DNA from 4 places in the Kocuria tytonicola genome. Region 1 is predicted to be linked to each of the others. Evidence: riboswitches for the same ligand, from Rfam matches in the RefSeq annotation. Region 1 holds a riboswitch; each other region holds the start of a gene.

Region 1 (4,203 bases):
GTGCGCCGCGGCGCGCAACCGGTCCAGGGTGTCCACGGCGCGGGCCAGGTCCGTGCGCCACACGGTGCGCCCGCCCACGACGCCGCCCACCACCGCACGTCCGCCCCACGCCTCGAGCGCGGCGGCCGAGGGCACGTCCCCGCGGTCGAGGTCCACGGCCAGGGCGTCCGCGTCCGTCCGGGCGAGGGCGAGCAGCGCGTCCTCCCCGGCCTCCCCGTAGCCCACGGTCACGAGCACCGCGGGCCGGTGCACGGGGTGGGTGAGCCGGGCGTAGGCGGCTTCAAGGGCCGTGACGATCTCCGCGCGGTCCACGGCCCAGCCGTCCGCGGCGAGCGCGGGCTCGTCCAGCTGCACCCACTGCACGCCAGCAGCCGCGAGCTCCGAGAGGATCGTGAGGTAGTGGCCCACCACGTCGTCGAGCCGGGCCAGCGGGTCGGCCGGGGCGTCGTCGGTGGTCTCGGGGCGGGACAGCAGCAGCAGCGTCACCGGGCCCACGAGCACGGGGCGGGTCCTGGTCCCGGTACGGCGCAGGGTGTCCCGGTAGCGGGACACGAGGCTCTCGGGGTGCGCGCTGAGGGGTGTGTCCGGCCCGATCTCGGGAACGTAGTAGTGGTAGTTCGTGTCGAACCACTTGGTCATCTCCAGCGGCTCCAGGTGGTCCGTGCCCCGGGACAGGGTGGTCACCAGCTCGATGCCGCGCGCGGTGTCCGGGGCGGCGGCACGGAAGCCGTCCGCGGCGAAGCGGGCCGGCACCGCACCCAGGGCGAGGGCGGTGTCCAGCACGTGGTCCACGGCGAAGCCCTCGCCGGGCACGGCGGCGTCGTCGGTCAGACCGAGCTGGGTGAGCCGCGTCGTCGTGCGCTCCCGCAGCTGCGCGAGGGTGTCCAGGACGGTGCTCGCGGGGTGCTCCCGCGGGTCCTTCCAGTAGGCCTCCAGGGCCCGTTTGAGATCGCGGTCCGGGCCGATCCGGGGATAGCCCAGGACGGTGGCGGTGGGGAACGCGGGGGTGTGCTGGGTGGTCATGGGAACTCCTTCGTCAGGGGTGTCAGGGGTTGTCTGGGGTGGAAGAGGGTGTGCGGAACCGCGCTCGCGGGCGGGTGCGCTCGCGAAACGGGTGGTGGGGTGTCTGAATGTCCGAGTGCCTGGGGGCCTGGGGGCCTGGGGGCGCGGCGCGCGGGTCCCCGGTTGGCTGCCGCCGGGGCTACGCCGCGGGCTACACCGCGGGACTGCGGCCGCGGTACTCCCGGGCGGCGTCCCGGACGCGCAGGTGCTCCAGGATGGTGAGTGCTGCCTCGGGCCGGTTGAACGTGTAGAGGTGGAACCCGGCGCAGCCCAGGTCCAGGAGGTCGTCGATGAGCGAGAGCGTGGCCGCGATGCCGCGGTGGCGCATGTCCTCGGGGGAGTCCGCGGCGAGGAAGTCCGTGAGGCGCCGCGGCACGGAGACGCCGGTGATCTCGGTCATCCGCCGCAGCCGCCGGGGGTCCGTGAGGGGCATCAGCCCGGCCACCACGGGGATGTGGATGCCCTCGGAGCGGGCCCGCTCCAGGAACCGGGCGTAGTCCTCGGGCTCGTAGAGCACCTGGGTGATCCCGTAGTCCGCGCCGGCCTCCTGCTTGTCCCACAGGGACGCGAGGTCCGCCTCGAAGTCACGCCCCCGCGCGGGTGAGGGGTAGCAGGCCACGGACACGGACAGCGGCCGGGTCCCGGGGCGGAACCCGTCCCCGAAACGACGCCGCTCCACGTCCCGCACGAGCCGCACGAGGTCCGAGGCGCGGTTCAATCCGCCCGGAGGGGTCACCCACTCGGCGCCGCCCAGCGGCGGGTCCCCGCGCAGGGCGAGGAGGTCGCGGACGCCGTCGTCCAGCAGCTGCTCCACGGCGCTCTCCAGGCCCGCGCGATCGGTGCCGCCGCACGTGAAGTGGGCCATGACCGGGGTGTTCGTGGTGCGGCGCAGGTGCCGCAGCGCCTCACGGGTGACGCCGGGGGCACCCGAGTGGCCGTGCGTGACGGAGAAGAAGTCCGGGCCGGCCTGGGCCATGGCGTCGATGCTGCGCCACACGGTGTTCGGGTCCGCGGTGGGACGTGGCGGGAACACCTCGAACGAGACGAGCGTGGAGCGGCGGGGCCGGCGCACGAGCCAGGACGTGCCCGTGGGAGGCTCCACCGGGTGGACGGGGGCGGTGCGGGCTGCTGCCAACGGTGCGGGCATACGAGAAAACCTCCGGCGGTAGGACGCCGGAGGTGTGAGATCCGAGCGCCGTACTTGCCGATCACGCGGTTGCGCGACGGCCGGATCGTCATCTGGGGCACCCCACTACAGCAGGAGGGTTGCCGTCCGGCCAGCCAGAGCTTTGCGCCGGAACTCATGATCCTTGATGTGCGAGCGACGGTAGCACGGGCCGCTGGTCTGTCAAAAGTCCGGGCGGCGGAGCGCCTTCGGCCTCAGCGGGGCGGATGCGCCGCCGAGCTGCCGCTGCGCGGGGCGTCCTCGGCGGCTGGTGCGGCCGAGGGGGCCTCCGGATCGAGCGGGTCCTCCGGGTAGCGGTCCTGGTGGAAGAGCCGCACCAGGGACAGCGTCACGGCGGTCAGGGTGAGGGAACCCGCCAGCAGCACCAGGAAGAAGGGCAGGACCGGGTACCTCACGGCCCAGTCGCTGGAGAAGTAGGAGCCGGCGTAGCCCACCGCGCCCAGGACACCGAGAACGGCGGCCAGGGCGTAGAGGAAGGTTTCGGGGCGGTGACGGTGCAGGAAGGGGGCCATGATGTCCTCGCAGCGGGTCAGCGCGGAACGGGTGTCACGAACGTGCGCCGACGCGTCCGGGTGCGCGGGCGCCGTCGTGCAATGGCGTGGGGCAGTGATGACGACATGCTAGCAACGCGGCGCATCGTGCCTGGTGAGGCGGGGGTCACGACGCGGCGGTGCGGCACCGTTGTCCATGCACACGCATGCCGTTGACGGGGGGCGGGACGCTGCGACGCGCCCCACCGCGACGGCTCTCCGAGACCTCCGCCGGCCCGTGCGCCTGTCGGAGCGCGGTGCTAGACAGGAGTCATGTCACACCTGGACCAGCTCCCCCGGGAGCTCGTGAGCGATCTTCACGTCCGCGCCGCCCACCCGCTCAGCGGCGGGGACAGTGCCAACGCCTTCCGCCTGGAGACCCCGGCGGGTCCTCTGTTCGCCAAGACCATGCCGCACGCCGCCGAGGGGGTCCTGCCGGTCGAGGCCGCGGGGCTGGAGGCGCTGCGCGCGGTGTGCCCCGAGGAGGTGCGGGTCCCGCGCGTGCGCCACGTGAGCGAGGACGCGCTCGTGCTGGAGTGGATCGACGAGGCCTCGGGCGGCCGTGACGCCGCCACGGAACGCAGCTTCGGCACCGGGCTGGCCCTGATCCACCGGGCCCGCGCGCCGCACGTGGGGTGGCTCTCCCCGGACCTCCCCGAGCGCATTGGATCGGCGCCCGTGGACCTCACCCCCACCGACGACTGGGCGGACTTCCTGCTGCGGCGCCGCATCGAGCCGCTGCTGCGCGAGGCGGTCGATGCCGGGAACCTGGACCCCGCGGCGTCGGGCCTGCTGGCGAGCCTCGCTCCGCGGGCCGCCGAGCTCGCGGGGCCGCCCGAGCCCCCGAGCCTGGTGCACGGAGACCTCTGGGCCGGGAACCGGGTGGTGGACCGCGCGGGCGCGAACTGGCTCATCGACCCCTCGGCGTTCTACGGCCACCGGGAGTACGACCTCGCCATGATGCAGCTCTTCGGCGGCTTCGGGCGGGACTGCTTTGCCGCCTACGACGAGACCTACCCCCTCGCCGACGGCTGGCACCAGCGTGTGCCGTGGTACCAGCTGCCGCCGCTGCTGATCCACGCCATCCGCTTCGGCGGGGGCTACGGCGGCTCCGTGATGAGGGCGCTGCGCCGGCTGGGCTGAGCGGCGGCGACGGCGCAGGCGCCCCGGCCGTCAGGTGCCGGACGTGCCGTGGAAACCGGTGGGGCCACCCTCCGGACATGCGCGGGTGCGCCGCCGGAGGTGGCACGCCGGACTGGGTGCACGGGGTTGGACAGCGTTCGCCCGTGTACCGCATGATGCTTACTAGATGATCTAACCATCGTGGACTCGAGGTGCGGCATGGACAGCAGCGGCGCGGAGCTCGTCAACGCCGGGCCCCACTCGCGTGCGCTGCGGCGGGTGATCACCCTGAACCAGGAGATC
Region 2 (4,203 bases), on a different contig from region 1:
CAGACCTCCGGCTGCAGCTCCTCCTGGTGCTCGGCGTGTCCCTCGGCGCCTCCGCCGTGTACTCCGTGCTGGACCTCGCGGAGATGGTGCTGCGGTCCTCGATTGCGGAGAGCTCCACCACCCTGAACCAGCCCCTCAGCCGGGTACCGGTGGTCGACGCGCTGCGCCGCCTCGCGGGCATTTGCCTCGCCCTCGTGCCCGTGGCGCTCGCGGTCTACCTCCTGGCGGGCACCGCATCCCGCATTCCGGCCGCCCTGCGCGGCATGGGTGCGGACGGCAAGCGCCCGGCGCACGACGCCGCCTGGGGCCTCGGGCTGTTCCTCGCCATGGGCGGCGGCACGCTCGTGCTCTACCGGGTGGGCCGTGCGCTCGGGATCACCGCGCAGATCACCACGTCCACGCTGGACACCACCTGGTGGGCAGTGGCACTGCTCGCGCTCACAGCCGCACGGCACGCTCTGGTGGAGGAAGTCATCGTGGTGGCGTTCCTCGCGGACCGCATGCGCGGGCTGGGCCGCTCCTGGTGGACCGTGGCGGTGGTGTCCTCGGTGCTGCGGGCGAGCTACCACCTGTACCAGGGGGTGGGGCCGGCCGTGGGGAACCTCGTGATGGGGCTCGTCTTCGTGTGGTGCTACCGCCGGTACGGCCGCGTGATGCCGCTGCTGCTGGCCCACTTCCTGCTGGACGCGGCCGGTTTCCTCGCACCCCAGCTGCTGGCGGGATGACACCGTGGCACCGCCAGGATGCCGGGGCTCAGATGGTGACGGTGCCGTCCGGAGTGTCGAAGGAGACCGCCATCAGGCCGGGGGTGCCGTTGGGGGCGCTCCAGGTGACGTCCAGCGAGCGCAGGACGTCCTCCACGGGACCGCCCAGCCAGTCCGTGACCCGCTCGGGAGAGCCCGCGATCTCCATGCCGGTGAGGCGCACGTCCGTGAGACGGGCCTGGGAGGGGTGCATCGCGTCCGCGGAGTCGAAGTGGATCATGAACGGCAGCTGGGGGTCCGCGATCAGGCCCTTGACGCCGATCTGGTGCCACTCCAGCTGGCGCCCGTCCGGGAAGAGCCGGGAACCCGGGGCGGCGGGGCGCCCGAGCTTGTCCTCGAAGGGCGCGAGGTCCGGGACCTCCACGACCCAGCCGAGCCAGCCACCGCCGGCCTCGGAACGGGCGCGGACGGCCTGGCCGAACGGCGCCTTCTCCGCAGCGGGGTGCTCCAGGACGGTCACGACCTCCACGTACTGGTGGTCGGTGAGCGGCAGGATCATGTTCCGGGTGCCGAAGCGGGGATGGACCCCGCCCTTGACCGGCTCGATCCCCAGGCGGTCCGCGATCCGCTCGGTGGTGGCCTCCAGCCCGTCCGGCTGTGCTGCGAAGGAAACGTGGTCCAGCTTCATGCAGTCATCGTGACACCCGTCATACGGCCGTCCAAATCGGGCGGTGCAACACACGGGACCACCCGGACGGAACGCTCGCTTGACGGGTGCCCGGGGTGGTTCCCACAATGGAAGCCTAGGTCACGAGAGTCAGCGCCAAGCCCCAGCTTGCTGACCGGCAACCCTCCCTACCGCGGCGGGGTGCCCTGGGTGAAGACCTGGCCGGGACGTCGTCCGACGTCTGCGGCAAGCGCGGGCCCTCGGTTGCCCGTTCGTGCGGGCGCCGTGCGGACGGTCGCCAGGCCCCTGATCCTGCACAGGAGCACGGCCATGAGCACTGCACCCACCCCCGACAACCCCGAGGGCTGGTCCTTCGAGACCCGGCAGATCCACGCCGGTCAGAACCCGGACCCCGTGACCGGAGCCCGGTCGCTGCCCATCTACCAGACCTCGTCCTTCGTGTTCCCGGACGCGGACACGGCCGCCGCCCGGTTCGCCCTGCAGGAGATGGGACCCCTGTACTCCCGCCTGACCAACCCCACCACGGAGGTGGTGGAGAACCGCATCGCCTCCCTCGAGGGCGGCGTGGGCGCACTGATGGTCGCGTCCGGGCAGGCCGCCGCGACGCTGGCGGTGCTCAACCTGGGCGGCGCGGGCAGTCACGTGGTGGCCAGCCCCTCCCTCTACGGCGGGTCCTACAACCTGCTCAAGCACACGCTCGCGCGGCTGGGGGTGGAGACCACCTTCGTGGCGGACCCGGATGACCCGCAGCAGTGGCGGGACGCCGTGCGGCCCAGCACCGTGGCGTTCTTCGGGGAGATGATCCCCAACCCCCGCAACGATGTCCTGGACGTGGAGACGGTCGCCGAGATCGCCCACCGGGCCGGTGTGCCGCTGATCGTGGACAACACCGTGGCCACCCCGTACCTGGTGCGGCCCATCGAGTGGGGCGCGGACATCGTGCTGCACTCGGGCACCAAGTTCCTGGGCGGGCACGGCACGGCGATCGGCGGGTTCATCGTGGACGCCGGGCGCTTCGACTACGGTGCGGACCCCGAGCGCTTCCCCGGCTTCAACGAGCCGGACCCCACCTACAACGGCCTGGTGTACGCGCGGGACCTGGGGGAGGGCGGCGCGTTCGGCGCGAACCTCTCCTACGTGCTCAAGGCGCGCGTGCAGCTGCTGCGTGATCTGGGCTCGGCCATCTCACCGTTCAACGCGTTCCTCATCGAGCAGGGGATCGAGACGCTCTCCCTGCGCGTGGAGCGCCACGTGGCCAACGTCCAGCGGGTGGCCGAGTGGCTCGAGGCCCGCCCCGAGGTGCGCTCCGTCTCCTACGCGGGCCTGCCCTCCTCGCCGTGGCACGAGCGCGCCCGGAAGTACGCCCCCCGAGGAGCCGGTTCCGTCCTCGGCTTCGTCCTGGACGGCGGCAGGGACGCGGGGATCGCCTTCGTGGACGCACTCGGCCTGCACTCCCATGTGGCGAACATCGGGGACGTGCGCTCGCTGGTGATCCACCCGGCGTCGACGACGCACGCGCAGCTCTCGGCCGAGGAGCAGCTCGCGGCGGGTGTGGAACCCGGTTTCGTGCGGCTTTCTGTGGGCACCGAGGGCATCGAGGACATCCTCGCGGACCTGGAGGCCGGTTTCGCGGCGGTGGCAGGCGCCCCGACCGCGGGGGACGCGCAGGAGCCGGCGCGCTCGCGGTCGGCACAGTCGGCACAGGGTGGCGATGACGCCGTGGTTGCCGACACGGCGGTGGGCGCGGGTCGCGGAGGTGGCCCAGCGGCGTCGTCGAGGGCGCGTGGTGGCACGGACGCGGAGCGTGCGGCGTGAGCGCGGTGCAGACCGCGCCCACCGTGCGCCGGGACGGCGTGGTGCGCCGCGCGGACCTCGGGGAGCTGGAGCTGGAGTCCGGGGTGCGCCTGCCGGACGTGTGCCTGGCGTACGAGACGTGGGGCGAGCTGGCCCCGGACGGCTCCAACGCAGTGCTGGTCGAGCACGCGCTCACGGGCGATTCGCACGTGGCGCGCGGCACCAGTGTTGGGTACGGGGACACCGCACCCTTCGACACCCTGGACCGCCGCGTGGCCGCGGGGACCGACGGCTGGTGGGACGGGCTCGTGGGACCGGGGGCCGCGATCGACACCAACCGCTGGTTCGTGGTGTGCGCGAACATCCTGGGCGGCTGCCACGGCAGCACCGGCCCGGCGAGCCTGGCCCCGGACGGCGCCCCGTGGGGCTCGCGCTTCCCGCGCATCACCGTGCGCGACACCGTGGCCGCGGAGGCGCGGCTCGCGGACCTGCTGGGGATCCCGCAGTGGCGGCTCGTGGTGGGCGGCTCCATGGGCGGGGCCCGCGCGCTGGAGTGGGCCGTGTGCCACCCCGAGCGGGTGGCCGCGTGCGCGGTGATCGCCGCGAACGCCCGGGTCAGCGCGGAGCAGCTCGCGTGGGGCCGCACCCAGGCACTCGCCATCCGCCAGGACCCCCGGTTCCACCACGGCGACTACTACGCGGGCCCGCACCCCGTGGAGGGCCTCGGCCTGGCACGGCGGATCGCGCACATCACCTACCGCAGCGCCCACGAGCTCGCCGCGCGCTTCGGGCGGGAGCCCCAGCCGCGCGAGGACCCCGCGGGCACGTACCCCGGCAGCCGGGGTCGCTACCGGGTGGAGGGCTACCTGGACCACCAGGCGGAGAAGCTCGCGGCGCGCTTCGACGCGAACGCGTACCTCAGCGTCAACGAGACGTTGATGTCCCACGACGTCGCCCGCGGCCGCGGCAGCCTCCGGCAGGCCCTTGCGCGCACCCGCTGCGAGTGGCTCGTGGCCG
Region 3 (4,203 bases), on a different contig from region 1:
CGACATCTACACGTCGGTGATCAAGAAGGGGAACTCGGATCCCCGCCGGGAGCTGCGCGTGGCCAAGACCACGGTGGTGGTCATCGGTCTGATCTCGATCGCGGGTGGCATCGGCGCGCAGGGGCAGAACGTGGCGTTCCTCGTGGCCCTCGCCTTTGCGGTGGCCGCCTCCGCCAACCTGCCCACCATCCTCTACTCCCTGTACTGGAAGCGGTTCACCACGCGAGGGGCCGTGTGGTCCATGTACGGCGGGCTGATCCTCTCCGTGGTGCTGATCGTCTTCTCCCCGGTCATGTCCGGTGCGGAGACGTCCATGATCCCCACCGCGGACTTCGCCGTCTACCCGCTGTCCAACCCGGGCATCATCTCCATCCCGGCCTCGTTCCTGCTGGGCTTCCTGGGCTCCGTCACGGAGCGCCGCAAGGAGGATCCGTACAAGCAGTCCGAGATGGAGGTGCGCTCGCTCACGGGTGTGGGCGCGGAGAAGCCCGTGGCCCACTGATCGCGGGGGAGGGCGGTTTCTGTGAGCCACATCTCCTACCCGACGGTAAGGCCTATAGTCCTGCTATCTGGTAGTACACTGAACGGCAGTTCGCTGACCAGAGCGAGGCTCGCCCCGTCATGTGGGCAACCGCATGCGCGAGCAACGACAACTTGAGGTGGAGAAATGGGCATTATTAGCTGGATCATCCTCGGTCTGATCGCTGGCGCCCTCGCCAAGCTGATCCTGCCGGGCAAGCAGGGTGGCGGGATCATCGTGACCATCATCCTGGGCGTCGTGGGCGCGTTCCTCGGCGGCTGGCTGGGCAGCTTCATTCCGGGCCTGCACGCCGGGATCGACAAGATCAGCATCGGCACCATCATCACGTCCGTGGTCGGCGCACTCATCGTGCTGCTGGTCTACGGCTTCGTGACCGGGCGTCGTCGCTGAACGACCCACAGGCCCTGAGGGGCCTTCGCGCAAGGGCGTCACCTCCGAGGTGGCGCCCTTGTCGCATCTGCGGAGCCGGGCCCACACCGCGTCCGGGCCATACTGGTCCCATGAACAGCGCACCCGCCATGACCCCGGACCTCGACCGCGCCACCCGGGACGCCCCCCGCAGTCTGGTGATCCTGGGCTCCACCGGCTCCATCGGCACGCAGGCGCTGGACGTCGTCGCCTCGGCGGCACGGCTCGCCCGGCCCGTCACGGACGCGGAGCACCCGCCCTTCCGGGTGCTCGCCCTCGCGGCCGGTGCCGGCAACCTGGAGCTGCTCGCGCGCCAGGCCGTGGACTTCGCGGTGGCGGCCGTGGGCACGAGTGGCACGGCGGACGACGCCGCCCGGCTGCGTGAGCTGCTCGCGGCACGGACGCGGGCGGCGTCGTCGGCGGCGCTTCCCGAGGTGTTCCACGGTCCCGAGGCGGCCACGCGGATCGCCGAGTGGAACGGGACGGACGTGGTGCTCAACGGGATCACCGGCAGCATCGGTCTGGCTCCCACGCTCGCGGCTCTCACGGCGGGGCACCGCGTGGCGCTGGCCAACAAGGAGTCGCTGATCGCCGGGGGGCCGCTCGTGAAACGCGCGGCCGAGGCCACGGGCCTCGCCGACGCGCTGATCCCGGTGGACTCCGAGCACTCGGCCATTGCCCAGACCCTGCGCTCCGGCACGGCGGGGGAGGTGGCACGTCTGGTGCTGACCGCGTCCGGCGGCCCGTTCCGCGGGATGAACCGCGCGCAGCTCGCGGACGTCACCCCCGCGCAGGCCCTCAAGCACCCCACATGGGACATGGGAGTCATGGTGACCACCAACTCCGCCACGATGGTCAACAAGGCGCTCGAGGTCCTGGAGGCGTCCCTGCTCTTCGACGTGGACCTGGAGCGCATCGACGTGACCGTGCACCCGCAGTCCGTGGTGCACTCCATGGTGCAGTTCGTGGACGGCTCCACGATCGCGCAGGCCTCCCCGCCGGACATGCGGCTTCCCCTGGCGCTCGGCGTCGGCTGGCCCCACCGCGTGACCGGCGCGGCGGTGCCGTGCGACTGGAGCACCGCCGCGCAGTGGACGTTCGAGCCCCTGGACGCCGAGGCCTTTCCCGCGGTGGAGCTCATGAAGCGCGCGGGGTCTCTGGGCGGGACCTGGCCCGCGGTGTTCAACGCGGCGAACGAGGAGGCCGTGCACGCGTTCCACCGCGGGGAGCTGGGCTTCACGGGGATCGTGGACCTCGTGGAGCGCGTGGTGGGAGACCACGACGGGGTGCGGGAGCCCACGCTGGAGGATGTCCTCGAGGCTGAGCGGTGGGCCCGGGCCCACGCGGGCGAGCGAATCTCCCGCGGCCGCTGAGGCACGGGCGGTGCCGGTGGTGCCGCAGTCCCGTGCTAGGCTCGTGGGCGGATGACGAGATCCGGCGCGTAGCTCTGGCTGGCCGGACGGCAACCCTCTCCCGTAGCGGGGTGCCCCAGATGACCATCCGGCCGCGGTTCGAAAAGATCACGGCAAGTGCGGTTTCTCTTCGAATGGCACGTGTCTGATCATTGCCCTCATCCAGGCGGGACCCTTCGCTCCGCGCGACCGGACCCCGACCCTGGAAAGGCATGATCGTGCGAACCAAACGACTGCTCCCCGTAGTACTGGCCACCACCCTGGGCCTGACCCTCACCGCGTGCGGTGGCGGCTCCGAGAACACGGACCCGGCCGCGGACGGCAAGATCACCATCGGCATCGTGGGCTCGACCCCCGTGCAGGATGCGCTCAAGGACGTGGCGGCGCAGCACGACGTCACGGTCGAGTACGTGGACTTCAGCGACTACAGCCAGCCGAACCCCGCACTGAAGAGCGGGGACATCGACATGAACTGGTTCCAGCACATCGCGTACCTCGCGGACTACAACAACAGCTCCGGGGACACCATCACGCCCGTGGGCTCCACGTCGATCTTCCCGCTGGGGCTGTACTCCAAGACCGCGAAGTCCGTGGGGGACCTCAAGCAGGGTGACGAGATCGCCGTGCCCAACGACTCCATCAACCTCTCGCGCTCCCTGAACCTGCTGAAGCAGCAGGGGCTGGTGTCCTTCACCAAGGACACGATCGCGCCCACGGAGCAGGACCTCGACGCCGAGAAGTCCAAGGTCAAGGTCCGCCCGGTCTCCGCCGAGCAGACCGTGCTGTCCATGGACTCGGTGGCCGGTTCCGTGGTCAACAACGACTTCCTGGACCGCGCGAACCTCGACCCGAAGAACGCGCTCGCGCAGGACGACCCCACCGCCGACAGCGCCAAGGTCTACGACAACCTCTTCGCCGCGACCCAGGCGAACGCGGACAACGAGACGCTGAAGAAGGTGGCGAGCTTCTACTACGACTCCACGGTCCAGGAGGCCGAGAAGAAGGAGACCAAGGGCACCGCCGTTCCCACCAAGGTGGACCAGCAGGAGCTCAAGGACCTGCTCGCGCGGTACTCGCAGGACCTCAAGGAGCAGAGCAAGTGAGCCCAGCCGACACGGCGAGCACCCTGGTCAGCTTCCGGGACGTCAGCAAGGTCTTCGAGACGGGGAACCGACGCCGCAGGCGCACGGTCACCGCCGTCGAGTCCGTGGACCTGGACATCCGCAGGGGCGAGATCTTCGCGGTCATCGGCTACTCCGGGGCCGGCAAGTCCACGCTCGTGCGCCTCATCAACGGCCTCGAGCCCGTGACCTCCGGTTTCCTCGAGGTTGCCGGGCGGCGCGTGGACGGCCGGTCGGAGACCCAGCTGGCACCCGTCCGCCGGGACATCGGCATGATCTTCCAGCAGTTCAACCTGTTCACCTCGCGCACGGTGGCGGGCAACGTGGAGTACCCGCTCAAGCGTGCCGGGTGGAGCGCGGAGAACCGGAAGGCCCGCGTGGCGGAGCTGCTGGAGTTCGTGGGCCTCACCGAGCGCGCCGGGAACTACCCCGAGCAGCTCTCGGGCGGGCAGAAGCAGCGCGTGGGCGTCGCCCGGGCGCTCGCCACGAGCCCCGAGCTGCTGCTCGCGGACGAGTCCACCTCCGCCCTGGACCCGGAGACCACCCAGGAGGTGCTGGGCCTGCTGCGCCGGGTCAACCGTGAACTGGGGATCACCATCGTGCTCATCACCCACGAGATGGACGTGGTGCGCGCCGTCGCGGACCGAGTGGCCGTGATGGACGGCGGGCGCGTCGTCGAGGTGGGGAGCACCGCGGAGATCTTCGCGCACCCCAAGGCGGA
Region 4 (4,203 bases), on a different contig from region 1:
GGGCGGTGAGCGCAGTGTCCCCCGCGGTCCCCGTGCCGAGATCCTGGTACACGGTCACGATGCCGCCCCAGTTCCCCGCGAGCGCCACGACGAGCAGCAGCGCACCTCCCGCCACGGCCGCGGCGGCCGCGAGGGATCCCGCGCGGATCACGGCCCACACGTAGGAGCCCGCCCAGCGCGAGTACTGGCTCGTGCGCTGCAGCCAGGAGGCGGCATCCGTCCCGAGGACCGCTGCCAGCGAGCGCGAGACGCTCCAGCCGCCCACGAGTGCCCCCAGGCCCACGGGCAGCAGGGAGCACAGTGCCGCGGAGAGCAGGTCCACGGACACCTGGTCCGTGCGGGAGACCAGTGCCACCACCGCGGCGAGGAGCGCGTACGCCACCATGCCCGCGCAGAACGGCACGAGGAACTGCCCGCGCCAGCAGGCCCGCGCGATCCGCCGCCCGGCGACCACGGCGAGCGCAAACGGGATCAGCGTGAGACCGAGCGGCACCAGGGTGACGGTGCCACCGCCGTCCAGGGGCAACCCCTCGGCGGCCCGCACGTCCAGGGGCGTGCCGTGCGCAAGCAGCCAGCCGAGCCCGGCCAGCCGGAGGCTGCCGCCGGCGCCGAGCGTCGCGAAGCCCCCGGCCACCCAGACCGCGCCCAGCAGCAGAGCGCCGAGCAGCAGGCCCACCAGACCCACCGCGAGCATCTCGACGACGCCCTGCAGGGCCAGGGGCATGGGCAGCCCCGCGTCGTCGCGCTGCACCGCGGGGGGCTTCGCGGCGGGAGACGTCGCGGTGGCGGGCTGCGTGACGGAGCGTCGCGCCCCGGCGCCCCGTGCGCCGTCGTCCCCCCTGCCGAAATCCCCCGTACTGGAGCCTGGTGCGCCGCCCGGGGGGAGCCGTCCGGGTTCCCGCCGGTCGTCTGGGGCGGAACCGTCCGCGGCGGAGGAGCCGCGCGCTCGCCATCGGTCGCGTACGCCCGTGATCGCACCGGGCACTGAGGGAAGTTTCATCACGCTCATCTTTCCACGTCCGGGCGGCCGCGGCCCGCAGCGCTGTTCGTCCGGACTTCACCCGCAGGACACCGGTGCGTGACGCCGCGGTGGGGCACGGACGCCAGGGTGGAGGCGTGAGAATCGCACTGGTGGCAGAACAGTTCCTCCCCCACGTCAACGGCGTCACCCACTCCGTGATCCGCGTCCTGGAACACCTGCGCGACCACGGCCACGAGGCCATGGTGATCGCTCCTTCCTACGAGAAGACCCTCTTCCTGGGCTCCGTGGACCACGTGGACGGCGTGCGTGTGGAGCGTATTCCCTCCCTCCCGCTCGCCGGGTACCCGGAGGTGCGCGTCGCAAGCTGCACCGTGAACCGGATGCAGCGCATCCTGGCGCGCTTCGCGCCGGACGTGGTCCACGTGGCCTCCCCCTTCATCCTGGGCTGGCAGGCCATCCAGGCCGCCAAGGGCCTGGGTCTGCCGTGCGTGGCCGTCTACCAGACGGACGTCCCCGGCTACGCCGCGCGCTACGGCGCCGCGCTCCTGGAGAAGAGCATGTGGTCCCACGTGCGCACCATGCACAACAGCGCCACCCTCACCCTGGCCCCCTCCACGGCGTCCATCGCCTCCCTGCACGAGCACGGGGTGCAGCGGGTCCACACGTGGCGCCGCGGCGTGGACACCGTCCGCTTCAGCCCGGACCGGCGCGACGACGCGTGGCGCGATCGGGTGGGCGGCGGCCGGCGGATCGTCGGGTACGTGGGGCGGCTCGCTCCGGAGAAGCAGGTGGCGGACCTCGTGGTCCTGGACTCCCTGCCGGACACCCAGCTCGTGGTGGTGGGCTCCGGCCCCCAGAAGGAGTCGCTGCGTGCGCTGCTCCCCCACGCCCACTTCGAGGGGTTCCTCTCCGGCACCGAGCTGGCCACGGTCATGGCCTCCCTGGACGTGTTCGTCCACCCCGGCGAGCACGAGACGTTCTGCCAGACCATCCAGGAGGCCATGGCCTGCGCGGTCCCCGTGGTCGCCGTGGGCCGCGGCGGCCCGCTGGACCTCGTGGACTCCTCCCGCAACGGCTGGCTCTACCGCCCCGGGGACACCGAGGCCCTGCGGGATCGGGTGCGGGACCTCGTGGGCGACGACGCCAAGCGTCTCGCGTTCGCGCGCACGGCCCACCGGACGGTGCAGACCCGCACGTGGGACGCCGTGTGCGACCAGCTCGTGGAGCACTACGGGCGAGCGGCCCGCGTGAACTCCCGCACGAACGGGGCACGGCGGACGGGGCTGGGCGCCCGCTGACCGGACGGCCCGGGCCACGAGGCTCCGTTGGTTAAGTTTTGATGACATTCCCGGCCGCTCCCTGGCTCGCACCGGGCAGCGCTGACTAGGCTCGAACCACCTTCACGAGATGCGCCTGCGCACGGGCCACTGGCCCGCGCGCTCACCCGAGCTCCAACTCGGCGCACGCCAACCCTCGGTTCAGGGGTGGTTTGGATGACGAAGTGGCCGATTCACACGTGTGACTCCGGCAAGCGACCAGAAACAACCAGAGGCCCCGGAAGATGAACAGCACAGCACAGCGACCCCCGTCCACCCAGCGGACGAGCCCCGACTCCCGCGAGCAGTGGGTGGACGTCACCGTCCACGCGGACACCGCGCACCACCTCGTGTCGCTCACGGAGCCCGACGGCCAGCAGCACCAGTACGCCACGGACGACGTCCGTGCGGTTGCCGCGGCCGCGCAGCACACCCGCGGAAGGGGCCAGTGGTGCGCCAAGTACCGCAGGCTCCTGGTCCCCGGGGCCTCCGGCGTCACCGGCGGGATGTCCTTCTACAAGCTGGAGCCGCTCTCCGCCTGAGCGCCTCGGCGCTCCCCGGCACCGGGGCAGACCGGTCCGGAGCACGACGACGCCCGGCACCTCACGGCGCCGGGCGTCGTCGTTGGCCGGGTCGAGGGCTACTGCTGCCCGGCCCCGTGGTCCGCCGCGATCAGCTCCGCGGCCCGCTCACCGATCATGTAGACGGTGATGTTGGGGTTCACGGTCACTAGCTCCGGCATCACGGAGGCGTCCGCGACGCGCAGCCCCCTCACCCCCTTGACCCGCAGCTGGGGGTCCAGGGGCGAGTCCGCGTCCTCCACCGGACCCATGCGGCACGAGCCCGCCGGGTGGTACACGGTGTTGTGGGTGCGGCGGATGTAGTCCGCGATCTCCTCGTCGCTCTGCACGTCCTCCCCGGGGAACAGCTCCCTGCCGGCCCACTCGGACATGCCCTGCTGCGCCACGATCTCCCGCGCGCGGCGGATGCCCGCCGTCATGATGCGCATGTCGTAGCCCTCGGGATCCGTGAAGTAGCGGGGATCCACACGGGGCTTGTCCCGGAAGTCACGCGTGCGCAGCCGCACGGTGCCGCGCGAGCGGGCGTGGGTCACGTTCGGGGTCAGGCAGAACGCGTTGTCCGCCGTGGGATAGCCCTGGCGGTAGGTGTGCATGTCGAAGTTCACGCTGCCGTAGTGCATCATCAGGTCCGGGCGGTCCAGGCCCTCGTCCACCTGGTCGAACACGCCGATCTCCCACCACTGGGTGGAGTCCTCCACCATGGGCTGCTTCGCCTCCCACTGGATCACCGCCTCCGGGTGGTCCTGCAGGTGCGAGCCGACGCCCGGGGAGTCCACGAGCACGTCCACGCCCACCTCGGAGAGGTGCTCGGCGGGGCCGATGCCGGAGAGCATGAGCAGCTTGGGGGTGTCGATCGCACCGGCGGAGACGACCACCTCGCGGCGGGCGGAGATCACGTGCGCCTTGCCGAACGCGTTGTCCGTGACCTCCACGCCGGTGGCGCGGCGGTCCTCGTCGAAGAGCACCCGCTTGACCTGGGTGCCCGTGAGAATCGTGAGGTTCTCACGGTCCTGGGCGGGGTGCAGGTAGCTCACGGAGGAGGAGGACCGCGTGCCGTCCTCGCGGGCGCTGATCTGGAAGAAGCTCGCGCCCTGCGTCACGGTCTTGCCGGTGTTGAAGTCCGCGCGGGGGATGCCTGCCTGTTCGGCCGCCTCCAGCAGGGCGACGCCGCTCGGGTCCGCCGGGGGCACGGTGCGCAGCCGAACGGGGCCGTCGTGGCCGTGGTGGGCGCCCGGGTCCTCGTTGTTCTCCAGCTTCTGGTAGAGCCGGAACGCCAGCTCGGAGTTCCAGCCCTGCGCCCCGTGCTTGGACTCCCACTCGTCCA

The links. A riboswitch is a leader RNA that binds a small molecule or an ion and turns the genes downstream of it on or off. The one in region 1 is predicted to bind S-adenosylmethionine.
Region 2: linked by a shared signal. The riboswitch ahead of EAE32_RS09240 (bifunctional o-acetylhomoserine/o-acetylserine sulfhydrylase) and the one ahead of EAE32_RS09915 (methylenetetrahydrofolate reductase) in region 1 are both predicted to bind S-adenosylmethionine.
Region 3: linked by a shared signal. The riboswitch ahead of EAE32_RS09510 (MetQ/NlpA family ABC transporter substrate-binding protein) and the one ahead of EAE32_RS09915 (methylenetetrahydrofolate reductase) in region 1 are both predicted to bind S-adenosylmethionine.
Region 4: linked by a shared signal. The riboswitch ahead of EAE32_RS08555 (hypothetical protein) and the one ahead of EAE32_RS09915 (methylenetetrahydrofolate reductase) in region 1 are both predicted to bind S-adenosylmethionine.

Annotation. Positions count from the first base shown of each region.
Region 1 covers NZ_RDEX01000003.1:12,058-16,260, forward strand. Annotated here, with positions in the region: gene metE (5-methyltetrahydropteroyltriglutamate--homocysteine S-methyltransferase) at 1-1,023, opposite strand, end outside; gene EAE32_RS09915 (methylenetetrahydrofolate reductase) at 1,214-2,209, opposite strand; SAM riboswitch class IV at 2,255-2,371, opposite strand; gene EAE32_RS09920 (hypothetical protein) at 2,443-2,760, opposite strand; gene EAE32_RS09925 (fructosamine kinase family protein) at 3,052-3,921, shown strand; gene EAE32_RS09930 (MarR family winged helix-turn-helix transcriptional regulator) at 4,120-4,203, shown strand, end outside.
Region 2 covers NZ_RDEX01000002.1:228,511-232,713, forward strand. Annotated here, with positions in the region: gene EAE32_RS09230 (CPBP family intramembrane glutamic endopeptidase) at 1-725, shown strand, start outside; gene EAE32_RS09235 (VOC family protein) at 754-1,392, opposite strand; SAM riboswitch class IV at 1,511-1,630, shown strand; gene EAE32_RS09240 (bifunctional o-acetylhomoserine/o-acetylserine sulfhydrylase) at 1,702-3,207, shown strand; gene metX (homoserine O-acetyltransferase MetX) at 3,204-4,203, shown strand, end outside.
Region 3 covers NZ_RDEX01000002.1:285,980-290,182, forward strand. Annotated here, with positions in the region: gene EAE32_RS09495 (solute symporter family protein) at 1-502, shown strand, start outside; gene EAE32_RS09500 (GlsB/YeaQ/YmgE family stress response membrane protein) at 668-931, shown strand; gene dxr (1-deoxy-D-xylulose-5-phosphate reductoisomerase) at 1,060-2,322, shown strand; SAM riboswitch class IV at 2,373-2,487, shown strand; gene EAE32_RS09510 (MetQ/NlpA family ABC transporter substrate-binding protein) at 2,574-3,464, shown strand; gene EAE32_RS09515 (methionine ABC transporter ATP-binding protein) at 3,461-4,203, shown strand, end outside.
Region 4 covers NZ_RDEX01000002.1:63,757-67,959, reverse strand. Annotated here, with positions in the region: gene EAE32_RS08565 (cell division protein PerM) at 1-1,000, opposite strand, end outside; gene EAE32_RS08560 (glycosyltransferase family 4 protein) at 1,117-2,280, shown strand; SAM riboswitch class IV at 2,381-2,522, shown strand; gene EAE32_RS08555 (hypothetical protein) at 2,544-2,840, shown strand; gene EAE32_RS08550 (GMC family oxidoreductase) at 2,939-4,203, opposite strand, start outside.